Regions from separate parts of the Streptomyces sp. NPDC039480 genome, predicted to be linked through region 3. Evidence: riboswitches for the same ligand, from Rfam matches in the RefSeq annotation. Region 3 holds a riboswitch; each other region holds the start of a gene.
The links. Region 3 has a riboswitch for cobalamin ahead of ACZ56E_RS24330 (ABC transporter substrate-binding protein). Riboswitches for the same ligand answer to the same signal wherever they lie in the genome.
Positions count from the first base shown of each region.

Region 1: linked by a shared signal. The riboswitch ahead of ACZ56E_RS09560 (ribonucleoside-diphosphate reductase subunit alpha) and the one ahead of ACZ56E_RS24330 (ABC transporter substrate-binding protein) in region 3 are both predicted to bind cobalamin.
Region 2: linked by a shared signal. The riboswitch ahead of cobN (cobaltochelatase subunit CobN) and the one ahead of ACZ56E_RS24330 (ABC transporter substrate-binding protein) in region 3 are both predicted to bind cobalamin.

Region 1 is NZ_JBVITX010000002.1:766,986-772,054, reverse strand. Features, by position in the region: gene mctP (monocarboxylate uptake permease MctP) at 1-521, shown strand, start outside; gene ACZ56E_RS09565 (GNAT family N-acetyltransferase) at 602-1,102, shown strand; cobalamin riboswitch at 1,164-1,286, shown strand; gene ACZ56E_RS09560 (ribonucleoside-diphosphate reductase subunit alpha) at 1,418-3,826, shown strand; gene ACZ56E_RS09555 (ribonucleotide-diphosphate reductase subunit beta) at 3,826-4,848, shown strand; gene ACZ56E_RS09550 (bifunctional albaflavenone monooxygenase/terpene synthase) at 4,938-5,069, opposite strand, start outside.
Region 2 is NZ_JBVITX010000004.1:215,491-220,559, forward strand. Features, by position in the region: gene cobN (cobaltochelatase subunit CobN) at 1-2,658, opposite strand, end outside; cobalamin riboswitch at 2,700-2,823, opposite strand; gene ACZ56E_RS14935 (cobalamin biosynthesis protein CobG) at 2,948-4,774, shown strand; gene ACZ56E_RS14940 (precorrin-8X methylmutase) at 4,786-5,069, shown strand, end outside.
Region 3 is NZ_JBVITX010000008.1:29,839-34,907, reverse strand. Features, by position in the region: gene ACZ56E_RS24335 (FecCD family ABC transporter permease) at 1-588, opposite strand, end outside; gene ACZ56E_RS24330 (ABC transporter substrate-binding protein) at 612-1,574, opposite strand; cobalamin riboswitch at 1,619-1,750, opposite strand; gene ACZ56E_RS24325 (M67 family metallopeptidase) at 1,754-2,176, opposite strand; gene ACZ56E_RS24320 (amino acid permease) at 2,294-3,802, opposite strand; gene ACZ56E_RS24315 (DUF2017 domain-containing protein) at 4,175-4,777, opposite strand; gene clpS (ATP-dependent Clp protease adapter ClpS) at 4,803-5,069, opposite strand, start outside.

The sequences.
Region 1 (5,069 bases), on a different contig from region 3:
ACAAGGACTTCATCAAGCCGGACGCGACGCCCGCGCAGGAGACCAAGGTCTCCAAGCTCGTCTCGCTCATGGTGAAGGTGGGCGCCCTCGTCTTCGTCCTCGGCATGGACAAGACCGTCGCGATCAACTTCCAGCTCCTGGGCGGCATCTGGATCCTGCAGACGATGCCCGCGCTGGTCGGCGGCCTGTTCACCCGGTGGTTCCACCGCTGGGCGCTGCTCGCGGGCTGGGCGGTCGGCATGGTCTACGGCACGCTCGCCGCGTACGGCGTCGCCTCGCCCACGCAGAAACACTTCGGCGGCTCGTCCGACACGATCCCGGGCATCGGCGAGATCGGCTACATCGGCCTCACCGCGTTCGTCCTGAACGTGGTCGTGACCGTCGTCCTCACCTTCGTCCTGAAGGCGCTGAAGGCGCCCGAGGGCATCGACGAGACGTCGCCGGAGGACTACACGGCGGACGCCGGCGACCCCGGCGTCGTCCAGGAACTGCCGAAGGCGACAGCGGGCGCCGGGCACTGATCCGCACCACCGCGCACGCGACTCGGGCCGCCGGAAAAAACCGGCGGCCCTTTGTCGTACCCGTGTTGCACACTGCGCCCATGGATTTCACGATCAGCATCAGAGAGGCACGACCCGAGGACTACGAGACCATCGGCGAGCTCACCGCGCAGGCCTATCTCTCCGAGGGGCACCTGGACTTCGGCGCGGAGGACCCCTATCTCACGGTGCTGCGCGACGTGCCGGCGCGGGCGGCGGCGGCCGAGGTCCTGGTGGCCGCGGCGGACGGGCAGGTGCTCGGCTGCGTCACCTACGTGCCGGCCGGCGGCCCGATGGCCGACATCGCGCGGGACAACGAGGCGGAGATCCGCATGCTGGCCGTCTCCCCCGAGACGCGGGGCCGGGGCGTGGGCGAGACGCTCGTACGGGAGTGCGTGCGACGCGCCGAGGAGGCGGGCCGCGGCGCGCTCGTCCTGTCCACGCAGAGGTCCATGCACGCCGCCCACCGGCTGTACGAGCGCCTCGGCTTCGTGCGGACGCCCGAGCGCGACTGGAGGCCGATCGAGACGGTGCCACTGCTGACGTACGCATTGAAACTCTAGTCACCGCCCCCGCAAGCCGACACAAGATGTGGGCCTGCTTCAAGAGCGCGGCACAAGATGTATGCTCATGCTCGCTGTCGCCGCAGGGGAATCCGGTGCAAGTCCGGAACTGTCCCGCAACGGTAGACGTGTACGCATTTGTCGTACGCGGAGTCCGAAGACCTGCCGGCAGTGCACCCGTGCCGTCCGGCCCGGGTGCCGACCGTCCGGGCCTCGTGGAATGGGCCGGTGGACGCGGTACGCCGCCCTGCCCGGGTGCGCCCGTGTGTGCCGTCCTCTCCCCCAGGCCCAGAGCCGAGCGAGGGAGAGCTCCACGTGACCATCGCGCCTGCCGAACCTGCGTCAGCGCTGTCACAGTCGACCGCCGAGGGTACCGAAGGCACCGACGGACCGGGGGCCGCGCTGCTGCGGACCCTGACCGACCTCACCGCCGACCTCCCCGACACCGACCCCGGCCGGGTCGCCGCCGCCGCGCTGCGCGGCCGGTCGGCCAGAGCCGACGAGTCGGAGCTGCGCGAGCTGGCGACCGAGGCGGCCGCGGGGCTCATCTCGGAGGACCCGGCCTACTCCCGGCTCGCCGCCCGGCTGCTCACCCTCTCCATCACCGCCGAGGCCGCGTCGCAGGGCGTGCGCTCCTTCACCGAGTCGATCGCCGTCGGCCACCGCGAGGGCCTGATCGCCGACCGCACGGCGTCCTTCGTCACCGAACACGCGGCCCGGCTCGACGCGCTCGTGGAGGCCGCGCTCGCCGACGGCGCCGACCTCCGCTTCGAGTACTTCGGCCTGCGCACCCTGCACAGCCGCTATCTGCTGCGCCACCCCATCACCCGGCAGGTCATCGAGACGCCGCAGCACTTCATGCTGCGCGTGGCGAGCGGCCTCGCGGAGGACGGCAGCGCACGCGCGCTCGACGAAGTGGCCGCGCTGTACCGCCTGATGAGCCGCCTGGACTACCTGCCGTCCTCGCCGACGCTCTTCAACTCCGGCACCCGCCACCCGCAGATGTCGTCCTGCTACCTCCTCGACTCCCCGCTGGACGAGCTCGACTCGATCTACGACCGCTACCACCAGGTCGCGCGGCTCTCCAAGCACGCGGGCGGCATCGGCCTCTCGTACTCCCGCATCCGCTCCCGGGGTTCGCTGATCCGCGGGACGAACGGGCACTCGAACGGCATCGTGCCGTTCCTGAAGACCCTGGACGCCTCGGTCGCCGCCGTGAACCAGGGCGGCCGGCGCAAGGGCGCGGCCGCGGTCTACCTGGAGACCTGGCACTCCGACATCGAGGAGTTCCTGGAGCTGCGCGACAACACGGGTGAGGACCAGCGGCGCACGCACAACCTCAACCTCGCGCACTGGATCCCCGACGAGTTCATGCGCCGGGTCGCCGCCGACCAGCAGTGGTCGCTGTTCTCGCCGTCCGACGTGCCCGAGCTCGTCGACCTGTGGGGCGAGGAGTTCGACGCCGCCTACCGCGCCGCCGAGGCCGCCGGGCTCGCGAAGAAGACCATGTCGGCCCGTGACCTGTACGGCCGCATGATGCGCACCCTCGCGCAGACCGGCAACGGCTGGATGACGTTCAAGGACGCCGCCAACCGCACCGCCAACCAGACGGCGGAGCCCGGCCACACCGTGCACTCCTCGAACCTCTGCACGGAGATCCTGGAGGTGACGGACGACGGGGAGACGGCCGTCTGCAACCTCGGCTCGGTGAACCTCGGCGCGTTCGTGGACCAGGAGGCGGGTGACATCGACTGGGAGCGGCTCGACGAGACCGTCCGCACCGCCGTCACCTTCCTCGACCGCGTCGTCGACATCAACTTCTACCCGACCGAGCAGGCCGGCCGCTCCAACGCCAAGTGGCGCCCGGTGGGCCTCGGCGCGATGGGCCTCCAGGACGTCTTCTTCCAGCTGAAGCTGCCCTTCGACTCCCCCGAGGCCCGCGCCCTCTCCACCCGCATCGCCGAGCGGATCATGCTCGCCGCGTACGAGGCCTCCGCGGACCTCGCCGAGCGCAACGGCCCCCTCCCCGCCTGGGAGAAGACCCGCACGGCCCGCGGTGTCCTGCACCCCGACCACTACGGCGTCGAGCTGACCTGGCCCGAGCGCTGGGCGGCCCTGCGGGAACGTATCGCCACCACCGGCATGCGCAACTCGCTGCTGCTCGCCATCGCGCCGACCGCGACCATCGCGTCCATCGCGGGCGTCTACGAGTGCATCGAGCCGCAGGTCTCCAACCTCTTCAAGCGCGAGACGCTGTCCGGCGAGTTCCTCCAGGTCAACGCCTATCTGGTGGAGGAGCTGAAGCGGCTCGGCGTCTGGGACGCGCAGACCCGCGAGGCGCTGCGCGAGGCCAACGGCTCGGTGCAGGGCTTCAGCTGGATCCCCGCGGACGTGCGGGCGCTGTACCGCACGGCGTGGGAGATCCCGCAGCGCGGCCTGATCGACATGGCCGCGGCCCGCACCCCGTTCCTCGACCAGGCGCAGTCCCTGAACCTGTTCCTGGAGACGCCGACCATCGGCAAGCTCTCCTCGATGTACGCGTACGCCTGGCAGTCGGGCCTGAAGACCACGTACTACCTGCGCTCGCGCCCCGCCACCCGCATCGCCCGCGCCGCCGGCGGCTCCCAGACCGCCACCGCCGCCCCCGTCCCCGCGCAGGCCACGGCCGAGGAAGCCGTCGCCTGCTCCCTGGAAAACCCCGAGTCCTGCGAGGCCTGCCAGTAATGAGCTCCACCACCAACGCCGAGAAGAACCTCCTCGACCCGGGCTTCGAGCTGACCCTGCGCCCCATGCGCTACCCGGACTTCTACGAGCGCTACCGGGACGCGATCAAGAACACCTGGACCGTCGAGGAGGTCGACCTCCACTCGGACGTCGCCGACCTGGCGAAGATGACGCCCGAGGAGCAGCACCTGATCGGCCGGCTCGTCGCGTTCTTCGCGACCGGCGACTCGATCGTCTCCAACAACCTCGTGCTCACGCTCTACAAGCACATCAACTCCCCCGAGGCCCGTCTTTACTTGAGCCGTCAGCTCTTCGAGGAGGCCGTGCACGTCCAGTTCTATCTGACGCTGCTCGACACCTATCTGCCCGACCCCGAGGACCGGGCCGCCGCGTTCGACGCGGTGGAGGAGATCCCCTCCATCCGGGAGAAGGCGCAGTTCTGCTTCAAGTGGATGGACTCGGTCGAGAAGCTGGACCGGCTGGAGACGCAGGCCGACCGCCGCCGCTTCCTGCTCAACCTCATCTGCTTCGCGGCGTGCATCGAGGGCCTCTTCTTCTACGGTGCCTTCGCGTACGTCTACTGGTTCCGCAGCCGGGGTCTGCTGCACGGCCTGGCGACGGGCACCAACTGGGTGTTCCGTGACGAGACGATGCACATGAGCTTCGCCTTCGACGTCGTCGACACCGTCCGCAAGGAGGAGCCCGAGCTCTTCGACGACGCGCTGCAGACGCAGGTGACGGACATGCTCAAGGAGGCCGTCGAGGCGGAGCTGCAGTTCGCGCGCGACCTGTGCGGCGAGGGTCTGCCGGGCATGAACACCGACTCGATGCGCGAGTACCTGGAGTGCGTCGCCGACCAGCGCCTCCAGCGCCTCGGCTTCGCGCCGGTCTACGGCTCCGAGAACCCCTTCTCCTTCATGGAGCTGCAGGGCGTCCAGGAGCTGACCAACTTCTTCGAGCGGCGGCCTTCGGCGTACCAGGTCGCGGTCGAGGGTTCGGTCTCGTTCGACGACGAGTTCTAGACGAGTTCTGGACGAGTTCTGGACGCGTTCCGTCCTGACGCGGTGTGCCCGCCCCGCCCGTTCACCGGGTGGGGCGGGCACGTGTGCGTTCAGCGCGGCCTGGCCCGCAGGACGAGCCGCTTGGGGTGCAGGGTGATGCCGACCTGGGTGCGTGCGTCGGTCTCCTCGACCGGCTCCAGGCGCCACTTGGGAGCCACCGTCCCCAGGATCAGGGCGAGTTC
Region 2 (5,069 bases), on a different contig from region 3:
CGACGCGTCGTCCCAGACCGGGCGGACGCCGAGCAGCGCCATGGCCTCGGCGACGTCGTCGCCCGCGGTGCGCATCGCGCTCGTGCCCCACAGGGAGAGGCCGACGGACGTGGGGTACTCGCCGTTGTCCGTCCTGTACCGCTCGATGAGGGAGTCGGCGAGGGCCTGGCCCGTCTCCCACGCGAGGCGGGACGGGACGGCCTTCGGGTCGACCGAGTAGAAGTTGCGGCCGGTCGGCAGGACGTTGACCAGGCCGCGCAGCGGGGAGCCCGAGGGGCCCGCCGGGACGAAGCCGCCGTTCAGGGCGTGGACGGAGTGGTCGAGCTCGGCGGTGGTGGCCGCGAGGCGCGGCACGACCTCGCGGGCCGCGAACTCCAGGACCGCGGCGACCTGTTCACCCTGGTCGCGGGGGACGGCGGCGAGGTCCCAGTCCGCGTCGTCCATCGCCTGGACCAGCGCGCGGGCCTGCTCCTCGGCCGCGTCGGCGGTGGTGCGCGTCGCCGCGGACTCGTCGAGACCGAGGGCTTCGCGCAGACCGGGCAGGGCGGTCGTGCCGCCCCAGATCTGGCGGGCCCGCAGGATCGCGAGGACGAGGTTGACGCGGTCACCGGCGGCCGGGGCGGTGCCGAGGACGTGCAGGCCGTCGCGGATCTGCGCGTCCTTGATCTCGCAGAGCCAGCCGTCGACGTGCAGCAGGAAGTCGTCGAAGCCGTCGTCGTCCGGACGGTCCTCGAGACCCAGGTCGTGGTCGAGCTTCGCGGCCTGGATGAGCGTCCAGATCTGCGCGCGGATCGCCGGAAGCTTCGCCGGGTCCATGGAGCTGATCTGCGCGTACTCGTCGAGGAGCTGCTCAAGGCGCGCGATGTCGCCGTAGGAGTCGGCGCGTGCCATCGGCGGCACCAGGTGGTCGATGAGCGTGGCGTGCACGCGGCGCTTGGCCTGGGTGCCCTCGCCCGGGTCGTTGACCAGGAAGGGGTAGATCAGCGGCAGGTCGCCGAGCGCGGCGTCGGGGCCGCAGGCGGCGGACAGGCCCGCGTTCTTGCCGGGCAGCCACTCCAGGTTGCCGTGCTTGCCGAGGTGGATCATCGCGTCGGCGCCGAAGCCGCCGTCCGCCGCGGACGCCGCGATCCAGCGGTACGCCGCCAGGTAGTGGTGCGACGGCGGCAGGTCCGGGTCGTGGTAGATCGCGATGGGGTTCTCGCCGAAGCCGCGCGGCGGCTGGATGAGGATGAGCAGGTTGCCGCGGCGCAGGGCGGCGAGCACGATGTCGCCCTCCGGGTCCCCGCCGTTGCCGACCCGCGAGCGGTCCAGGAACATCTCGCCGGGCGGCGGCCCCCAGTGCTGCTCGACCGAGTCCCGCAGCTCCTGCGGGAGCGTCGCGTACCACCGCTTGTAGTCGGCGGCCGGGATGCGCACCGGGTTGGCGGCGAGCTGCTCCTCGGTGAGCCAGTCCTGGTCGTGGCCGCCCGCGTCGATGAGCGCGCGGATCAGCTCGTCGCCGTCGCCGGAGACGAGGCCCGGGATGTCGGCCTCGGGACCGAAGTCGTAGCCCTCGGCGATGAGCCTGCGCAGGAGCGCGACGGCGGACGCGGGGGTGTCGAGGCCGACCGCGTTGCCGATGCGGGAGTGCTTGGTCGGGTACGCGGAAAGCACCAGCGCGAGGCGCTTGTCGGCGGCCGGGATGTGCTTCAGGCGCGCGTGCCGCACGGCGATGCCGGCGACCCGGGCCGCCCGCTCGGCGTCGGCCACGTACGCGGGAAGGCCGTCCTCGTCGATCTCCTTGAAGGAGAAGGGGACCGTGATGAGGCGCCCGTCGAACTCGGGCACCGCGATCTGGCTCGCGGCGTCCAGCGGCGAGACGCCCTCGTCGTTCTCCTCCCACGCGGAGCGCGACCCGGTCAGGCAGAGCGCCTGGAGGATCGGTACGTCGAGGCCGGTCAGCGCGCCCGCGTCCCACGACTCGTCGTCGCCGCCGGCCGACGCCTCGGCGGGCTTGGTGCCGCCCGCCGCGAGGACCGTCGTCACGATGGCGTCGGCGGCGCGCAGCTCGTCGATCAGCTCGGGCTCGGGGGCGCGCAGCGAAGCCACGTACAGCGGCATGGCGCGGGCGCCCGCGTCCTCGATCGCGCCGCACAGCGCGTCCACGAAGGCGGTGTTGCCGCTCATGTGGTGGGCGCGGTAGTAGAGCACCGCGACGGTCGGGCCGTCGGTGCCTTCCGTGCGGGCGGTGCGCTCCAGCGGGCCCCAGGAGGGGGCGGCGGCGGGCGGCTCGAAGCCGTGGCCGGTGAGCAGCACGGTGTCGGAGAGGAAGCGGGCCAGCTGCTCCAGGTTGGCGGGGCCGCCGTGCGCGAGGTAGGCGTGCGCCTCGGCGGCGATGCCGATCGGCACGGTCGACGAGGCCATCAACTGGGCGTCGGGCGCCTGTTCGCCGGTGAGCACGACGACCGGGAGGCCGGTGGCGATGAGCTGGTCCAGGCCGTCCTGCCAGGCGCGGACGCCGCCGAGGAGGCGTACGACGACGAGGTCGACGCCGTCGAGCAGGGCGGGCAGCCCGTCGAGGTCCAGGCGGGACGGGTTGGCGAACCGGTAGTCGACGGGGCCACCCGCCGCGCGGGCGCTGAGCAGGTCGGTGTCGGAGGTCGACAACAGCAGAAGCATGCGGGCGCAGGCCTTCCTCGGGGTGTCCGCGCCCCGGGTGGTCGTATGGACGGCAGGAGTTCCTGGCTCACCCCACGCGGGTGGGGCTCACAGTGGCGGGACCGCGCCGGATTCGCACCGGGCTTCCTCCCTCGGGTCCTGGTGGACCCACGCCGTCGCTGGCGTCGGCGGACCTGGAAGCCCGCCGCCTGCATAGTAAGTCCTGCCCGCCGCCGATGGGGCGGCCACCTGCCAGGACGGTCCGTCTCGGGAGGCGACCGGCCGGATCCGCGTGGGTATGCTCGCCGCCATGCCGCCCACCCGAGCACCATCCCCAGACCAGGGCGAATCCCTCATACGTGACCGGGGTGACGCCTGCCCCGGAGCCCTCCGTCTGCACCTCGCGGACGACGGGCGCCTCGCCCGACTCCGGCTGCCCGGGGGCCTTCTGACGGGGCATCAGGTAGCTGTGCTGGCAGCCGTGGCGGAGCGTCTGGCGGACGGGAACCTCAGCGTCACCTCACGCGGCAACATCGAGCTGCGCGGCCTCGGCGACGCGTGCGGCGGCGAACTCTCCCGGCTGCTCGCGGACGCCGGCCTGCTGCCCTCCGAGCGCCACGAGCGGGTGCGGAACGTGGTGGCGTCCCCGCTCGCGGGAACCGACGGACTCGGCCACGCCGACGTGCAGTTGTGGGCCCGCGAGCTGGACCGGCTCCTCTGCGCCGAGGAGTGGACGACGGCGCTCTCCGGCCGCTTCCTGTTCGCCCTCGACGACGGCCGCGGGGATGTGGCCGGGCTCGGCGGCGATGTGACCTTGATCGCAGAATCGGGCGGGACCGCGGTCGTACGTCTCGGGGGGCACGCCTTCCGGGTCGCCGGGGCCGACGCCCCGCGCGCCGCCCTCGCCGCCGCCGGGGCCTTCCTCGCCGCCGCGCGCGAGGCGGGCAACGGAGCCTGGCGGCTGCGCGAACTGCCCGAGGGCACGACCCCGGACCTGGCGGCAGCACTGGCCCGCGCCGACGTCACCGCCACACCCGCGGCTGCCGCTGCTACACCGGCCGACCTCACCGCTACACCCGCCGACCTCACCGCCACGCCCGTCGGTGGTGCCGTCACACCCGCTGATGGCGATGCCGCGCCCGCTGATGTCCCGCGGTCACCGGTTGCCGTGCTGTCCGCGGATGGCGGTGCCGCGCCTGCCGACGCCCGGCGGCTGCCGGTTGCCGTGCCGTCGGCTGATGGCGATGTCACGCTCGCCGGCGTCCCGCGGCTGCCGGACACCGCTTCGCCTGCGGATGGTGATGCTGCGCCTGCCGACGCCCGGCGGCTGCCGGTTGCCGCGCCGTCCGCTGATGGTGATGCCGCGCCCGCTGATGTCCCGCGGTCGCCGGTTGCCGTCACGCCCGCGGATGGTGATGCCGCGCCTGCCGACGCCCGGCGGCTGTCGGTCGGCGCGCCGACCGCTGATGGCGATGCCGCGCCCGCTGATGTCCCGCGGTCGCCGGTTGCCGTCACGCCCGCGGATGGTGATGCCGCGCCCGCTGATGTCCCGCGTCCGCCGGTTGCCGCGTCGGCCGCAGATGGCGATGCCGCGCCCGCCGGCACCCGGCGGCCGCCGAGTACCGCCCCGCCCGCCCCGGGCGTCGTCGGTCGCGCTGTGGTGGTCCACGCCCCCCTCGGCCGCGTGAGCGCCGCCCAGTGGCGGGCCCTTCTGCCGCTGCCCGCCGATGAGCTGCGGGTTACGCCCTGGCGCGGATTTGTGCTTCCCGGCTTCGCCGATGGGGTCGCGGCCCGCGAACGGCTGGCCGCGCTGGCCGGCGTCGGATACGTCACCGCACCCGACTCGCCCTGGCTGGGTGTCGGCGCCTGCACCGGACGCCCGGGCTGCGGCAAGTCCCTCGCCGACGTCCGCGGCGACGCCGTGCCCGGCACCGGCGGACTCCCCGTCCACTGGTCCGGCTGCGAGCGGCGCTGCGGGCACCCGCACGGCGACTGGGTCGACGTCCTCGCCACCGGCGACGGCCGCTACGAGGTCACGCGGCACACCGGCGGCTCGACCGAGCGCGTGACGGGCGGCACCCTGACCGAGACGGTCACCACGGCACGTAACACCACGAAAACGACGGCCACGAGATGAGCGAGAGCACAGTGTTCGACTACGAGAAGGACGGCGCGGCGATCTACCGCGAGTCCTTTGCCACCATCCGCGCGGAGGCGGACCTCCACGGCCTGCCCGCCGACGTCAGCCAGGTCGCGGTCCGGATGATCCACGCCTGCGGGATGGTGGATCTCGTGAAGGATCTCGCCTACAGCCCGCGAGTCATCGCCGACGCCCGCAAGGCGCTGCGCGACGGCGCGCCGATCCTCTGCGACGCGAACATGGTCGCGAGCGGCGTCACCCGCAAGCGGCTGCCCGCCGACAACGACGTGAT
Region 3 (5,069 bases):
GGGCAGGGCGAGCATGTCCCAGCGGGCGCTGCCGAGGCCGCCCAGCGTCCAGTACAGGACTTCGCTGAGGTGGTCCGCGCTGTCGGCGGTGACGAGGATGAGGCTGGTCAGCGCGGTCAGGATGTACGAGACGGCGACGCCGGCGAGGATCAGGCGCCCGGTGGCGAAGCTGCCGCCGCCGCGGGCCAGGGCGTAGACGAGGACGAGGGAGAGCAGCGCGCCCACGAAGGAGGCGGCCGGGATCGTGACGGTGGTGGACAGGGCCGCGCCGAGGCCGAAGACGCTGCCGAGCACGATCGCGCAGACCGCGCCGACGGAGGCGCCCGAGGAGACGCCGAGCAGGAACGGGTCGGCGAGGGGGTTGCGGACGAGGGCCTGCAGGACGGTGCCGATGACCGCGAGCCCGGCGCCCACGGTCGCTCCGAGCAGGACTCTGGGCATGCGGACGTCCAGCACGATGGTGCGAAACGGGGAGGGTTCCGCGCGGCCCGTGAGGATGTCCAGGACGTCGGCGGTGGGGATGCGGACGGAGCCGAGGGCGAGACCGGCCACGAGCGCCACCGCGAGGGCCGCGCAGAGGGTCGTCATGACCGTGGCGTAGCGCAGGCGCTTCACAGCTGTGCCGCCAGCTTCCTCACCGCCTCGGGTGCTCGTACGCCCGTGACCACGTCCGAGAGGCGCAGGACCGCGAAGCGCTTGTTCTTGACGGCTGGGACGTCCTTGAGGACCGGGTCCTCCAGGAGGCGCTTCTTCTTCTGGGCGACCGTCGTGGCGCCGTAGTCGAGGATCAGGATGGCCTCGGGCCTGCGCTCGACGACCGATTCCCAGGAGGCGTCGCTGAAGGACTTGTCGACGTGGGCGAAGATGTTGCGGCCGCCCGCCCGCTCGATGATGTCGTTGCCGATGCCCTGGCCGCCCGCGGTGAACGCCGTCTTGTCGCCGCTGTCGTAGACGAAGACGGAGAGCGGCTTCTTGTCCTTGGACTTGTCGGCGGTGGCGGCCAGTTCGCGCTGGGCGCCCTTCACCCAGCGGTCGGCGCGGGCCCGCACCCCGAAGGTGGCGCCGACCTCGCGGACCTCGCGGTAGACGTCGTCCATGGAGACGGGCTTCTTGGCGCAGCCCTCGACGTTGAGGCGGCTCTCGATGCCGGACTTGGCGAGTGCCGAGCGGCTGCGGCCGTCGCCGGCGAGGAAGGCGCTGGCGTAGCCGCCGTAGACGAAGTCGGGGTTGGCGGAGAGCAGCTTCTCGTAGGAGGGGTACTCCTTGGCGAGCACCGGGAGCGACTTGTAGGCCTTCTCATACTTCGGGAGGACCTTGTCGTCGAGGTAGGCGGTGCCGGCGATGTGGTCCTTCAGGCCGAGTTCCAGCATCACTTCGGTGGTGTGCTGGTTCATGGTGACGGCGCGCTTCGGTGGTGCGTCGTACGTCGTCTTCACACCGCAGTTGGTGACGGTGTACGGGAATCCGGCGGCCTTGGCCGCGGGCTTGCTGTCACCGCCGGAGCCGGACGAGGAGCACGCGGCGAGCGGGACGAGCAGGGCCGCGGCGGCCAGGGCACGTATCGGTCGGGACATGGCTGAACTGCCTCCTCCAGGGGATTTCCGCGTCCCCTGCGTCGTGTGGAGGAAGGCGGCAGGTCAGTTCCTGACTCCCCCGCTCCGGCCGGCGTGTGCCGGTGGGGCGGGGTCACAGTGGCGGGACCGTGCCGGATTCGCACCGGCTTCCTGGGTCCTGCCGCCCTCATGAGTAAAGCTCAGTATGCCTGTACGACCTTTACCTCTTCCTCGGTGACCTCGCCGTCGACGATCCGGTACGAGCGGAACTGGAAGGGGCCGGCGTCGTCGGTGTCCGCCGTGGAGACCAGGACGTAGTGGGCGCCGGGCTCGTTGGCGTACGTGATGTCGGTGCGCGAGGGGTAGGCCTCGGTCGCCGTGTGCGAGTGGTAGATGATCACCGGCTCCTCGTCGCGGTCGTCGAGATCGCGGTAGAGCTTGAGCAGGTCGCCCGAGTCGAACTCGTAGAACGTGGGCGAGCGCGCGGCGTTGAGCATCGGGATGAACCGCTCGGGGCGGCCGGTGCCCGCCGGGCCCGCGACCATGCCGCACGCCTCGTCGGGGTGGTCCTGGCGCGCGTGCGCGACGATCTGGTCGTGGAGGGCCTGGGTGATGGTCAGCATGGCGCCAGGATAAGCAGAGGGGCCCTCGCGTACCGGAGTGTGGTACGCGAGGGCCCGAATGCTGGACAGCGGCCTTGGGGAGCCGGTCAGTCCTGGCGGTCGGCCTTGGAGAGGCGGTCAGTCCTTGGAGAGGCGGTCGCCGTCGGAGGCACCCGCGGAGGCGTCCTCGGAGAGGCCGATCTTCCGCTTGTTGAACGCCGCGGCCTGCGGGTTGCGGCTCTTGAGCACCAGGTAGGAGACGCCGAGGATCGCGGCCCAGACCGGAGCGGCGTACAGCGAGATCCGCGCGTCCTTGTCGACGCCCATCATCACGATGACCATGCCGATGAAGAGGAGGGCGAACCAGCTGGTGTACGGGGCGCCCGGGGCCCGGAAGGTGGACTGCGGCAGCTCGCCGCGGTCGGCCTTGCGGCGGTAGCGGATCTGGCAGGCCAGGATCATGATCCAGGCCCACATGCCGGAGATGGTCGCGAAGGAGACGACGTAGTTGAACGCCTCGCCCGGCCACTGGTAGTTGATCCAGACGCCGACCAGCATGAACGCGGCGGAGGCCGTGGTGCCGATCAGCGGCAGGCCGTTCTTCGTGAGCTTGGTGAAGAACTTCGGGCCCTGGCCGTTCATCGCCAGGTCGCGCAGCATGCGGCCGGTGGAGTACATGCCGGAGTTGCAGGAGGAGAGCGCGGCGGTGAGCACCACGAAGTTCACGATCGCGGCGCCGACGCCGAGGCCCATCTTCTCGAAGGCCGCGACGAACGGCGAGACGCCGGGCTGGAAGTGCGTCCACGGCACGACCGACAGGATCATGATGAGCGCGCCGACGTAGAAGACGGCGATGCGCCACGGCACGGTGTTGATGGCCTTGGGCAGGACGGTCTTCGGGTCCTTGGACTCGCCCGCGGTGACGCCGACGAGCTCGACGGCGAGGAAGGCGAACATCACGATCTGGAGCGTCATCAGCGTGGAGCCGATGCCGTTCGGGAAGAAGCCGCCCTGGTTCCACAGGTGGGCCACGGTCGCGGTGTCACCGGCGTCGGAGAAGCCGATGGTGAGGATGCCGATGCAGATCAGGATCATGCCGATGATGGCGGTGACCTTGACCATCGAGAACCAGAACTCCAGCTCGCCGAAGAGCTTCACGGAGATGAGGTTCGCGCCGTACAGGATGACCGTGAAGATCAGCGCGTACGCCCATTGCGGGACGGAGTTGTGTGTCCAGTACTGCATGTACTGGGCGGCCGCGGTCACTTCCGTGATGCCGGTGACGACCCAGAAGAGCCAGTACGTCCAGCCGGTCACGAATCCGAAGAACGGGCCCATGAACTCACGGGCGTACTCCGAGAAGGAGCCGGACACGGGCCGGTACATGAGGAGCTCGCCGAGCGCCCGCATGATGAAGAAGATGACGAGGCCCGCGATGGCGTACGCCAGGATGAGGCTGGGGCCGGCCTTGTGAATGGCCTTGCCCGCGCCGAGGAACAGGCCGGTGCCGATGGCACCGCCGATCGCGATCATCTGGATCTGCCGGGCTCCGAGCCCGCGCTGGTAGCCCTCGCCGGACGAGCCGTCCTGCGCGACACCGTTGCCGCCGTGCTCGTCGTGGTGCTCTTCGACCTGCACTGAGGTCATGGTGACGCCTTTCTCCATGCTGATCCGCGCCCGCACATCTGCGTTGTGGCTGCGGATCAGGTCCTGATCCCCCCGGATACGAATGGAGTGCTACCGGCGGTCTGCCGGCTCGAGCGCCCTCGGCGACATGGGTGGCGTAGCCGAGTGGTCGTGAAGATTTATCACGGTGGCAACAGTGAGGGAATGAGCCACCTGTGGCACACGCCACAAGAAGAAGCGGACAAAGTTCACTTGCCGCAGCAAAAGCGGACAATGAAGTGACGGGATCGTTATCCGGATTTGAGGCTCCGCTGAGCGAACGACCCGCCGCGTGAACAGAACCTGTCCACTACAACAAATTTCGCTGCCGTCTGCACGGATTTCTGCCCGGAATCAGTCCAGCAACGTCCCGACCAGCGTCTCCTGCAGTCCGCCGAGCCAGAGATAGGCCATCACCATCGGCTTGCGGGGGTCGGAGTCGGGCAGCCGGTAGAGCAGATCGGCGTCCTCCTCGTCGCTGACCTCCAGGCGCGTGCCGATCGCGAGGCGGAGGTCGTTGAGGGCTCCGAGCCAGTGCCGGGACTCCTCGACCGACAGTTTCAGGACAGCTCCGCCCTCGCCCGACGCCGTCATCGAGTCGAGCGAGCGGATCACGGCCAGGGCGTCGTCGCGCTTCTTGGCCCGCAGGTCGTTCTCCGTGAAACGGCGGAATTCCGATGAATACGCCCGGAGTTCGTCCGCGTCGCCCGCCGCGTCCTCGCTGCCCGGGCCGCCGTACGCGTCGGGCAGCAGGCGCCTCATCACCGGGTCGGACGGCGGCTCGCTCGGCCCCTCGGCGAAGAGCTCCGCGAGCGGGTCGTCGGAGGCCTCCCCGCCCGGCCCCGGCCCGATCAGCTCCAGGAGCTGCACGGCGAGGGAGCGGATGATCGAGATCTCGACCTCGTCGAGCGCGACGGCGGCGCCGCCCCCTGGAATCGCTTCGAATTGTCCTGGCATCAGATGCGTCGCTACTTCCGGTCCGCTACTTGCGGTCCTGCTGAAGGGTGGCCCACAGCCCGTACCCGTGCATGGCCTGAACGTCGCGCTCCATCTCCTCGCGGGTGCCGCTGGAGACGACCGCACGGCCCTTCTGGTGCACGTCCATCATCAGCTTCGTGGCCTTCTCCTTCGAGTACCCGAAGTACGTCTGGAACACGTACGTCACGTAGCTCATCAGGTTGACCGGGTCGTTGTGCACGAGCGTGATCCAGGGGACGTCCGGTTCGGGGACGACGAGCGCCTCTTCGTC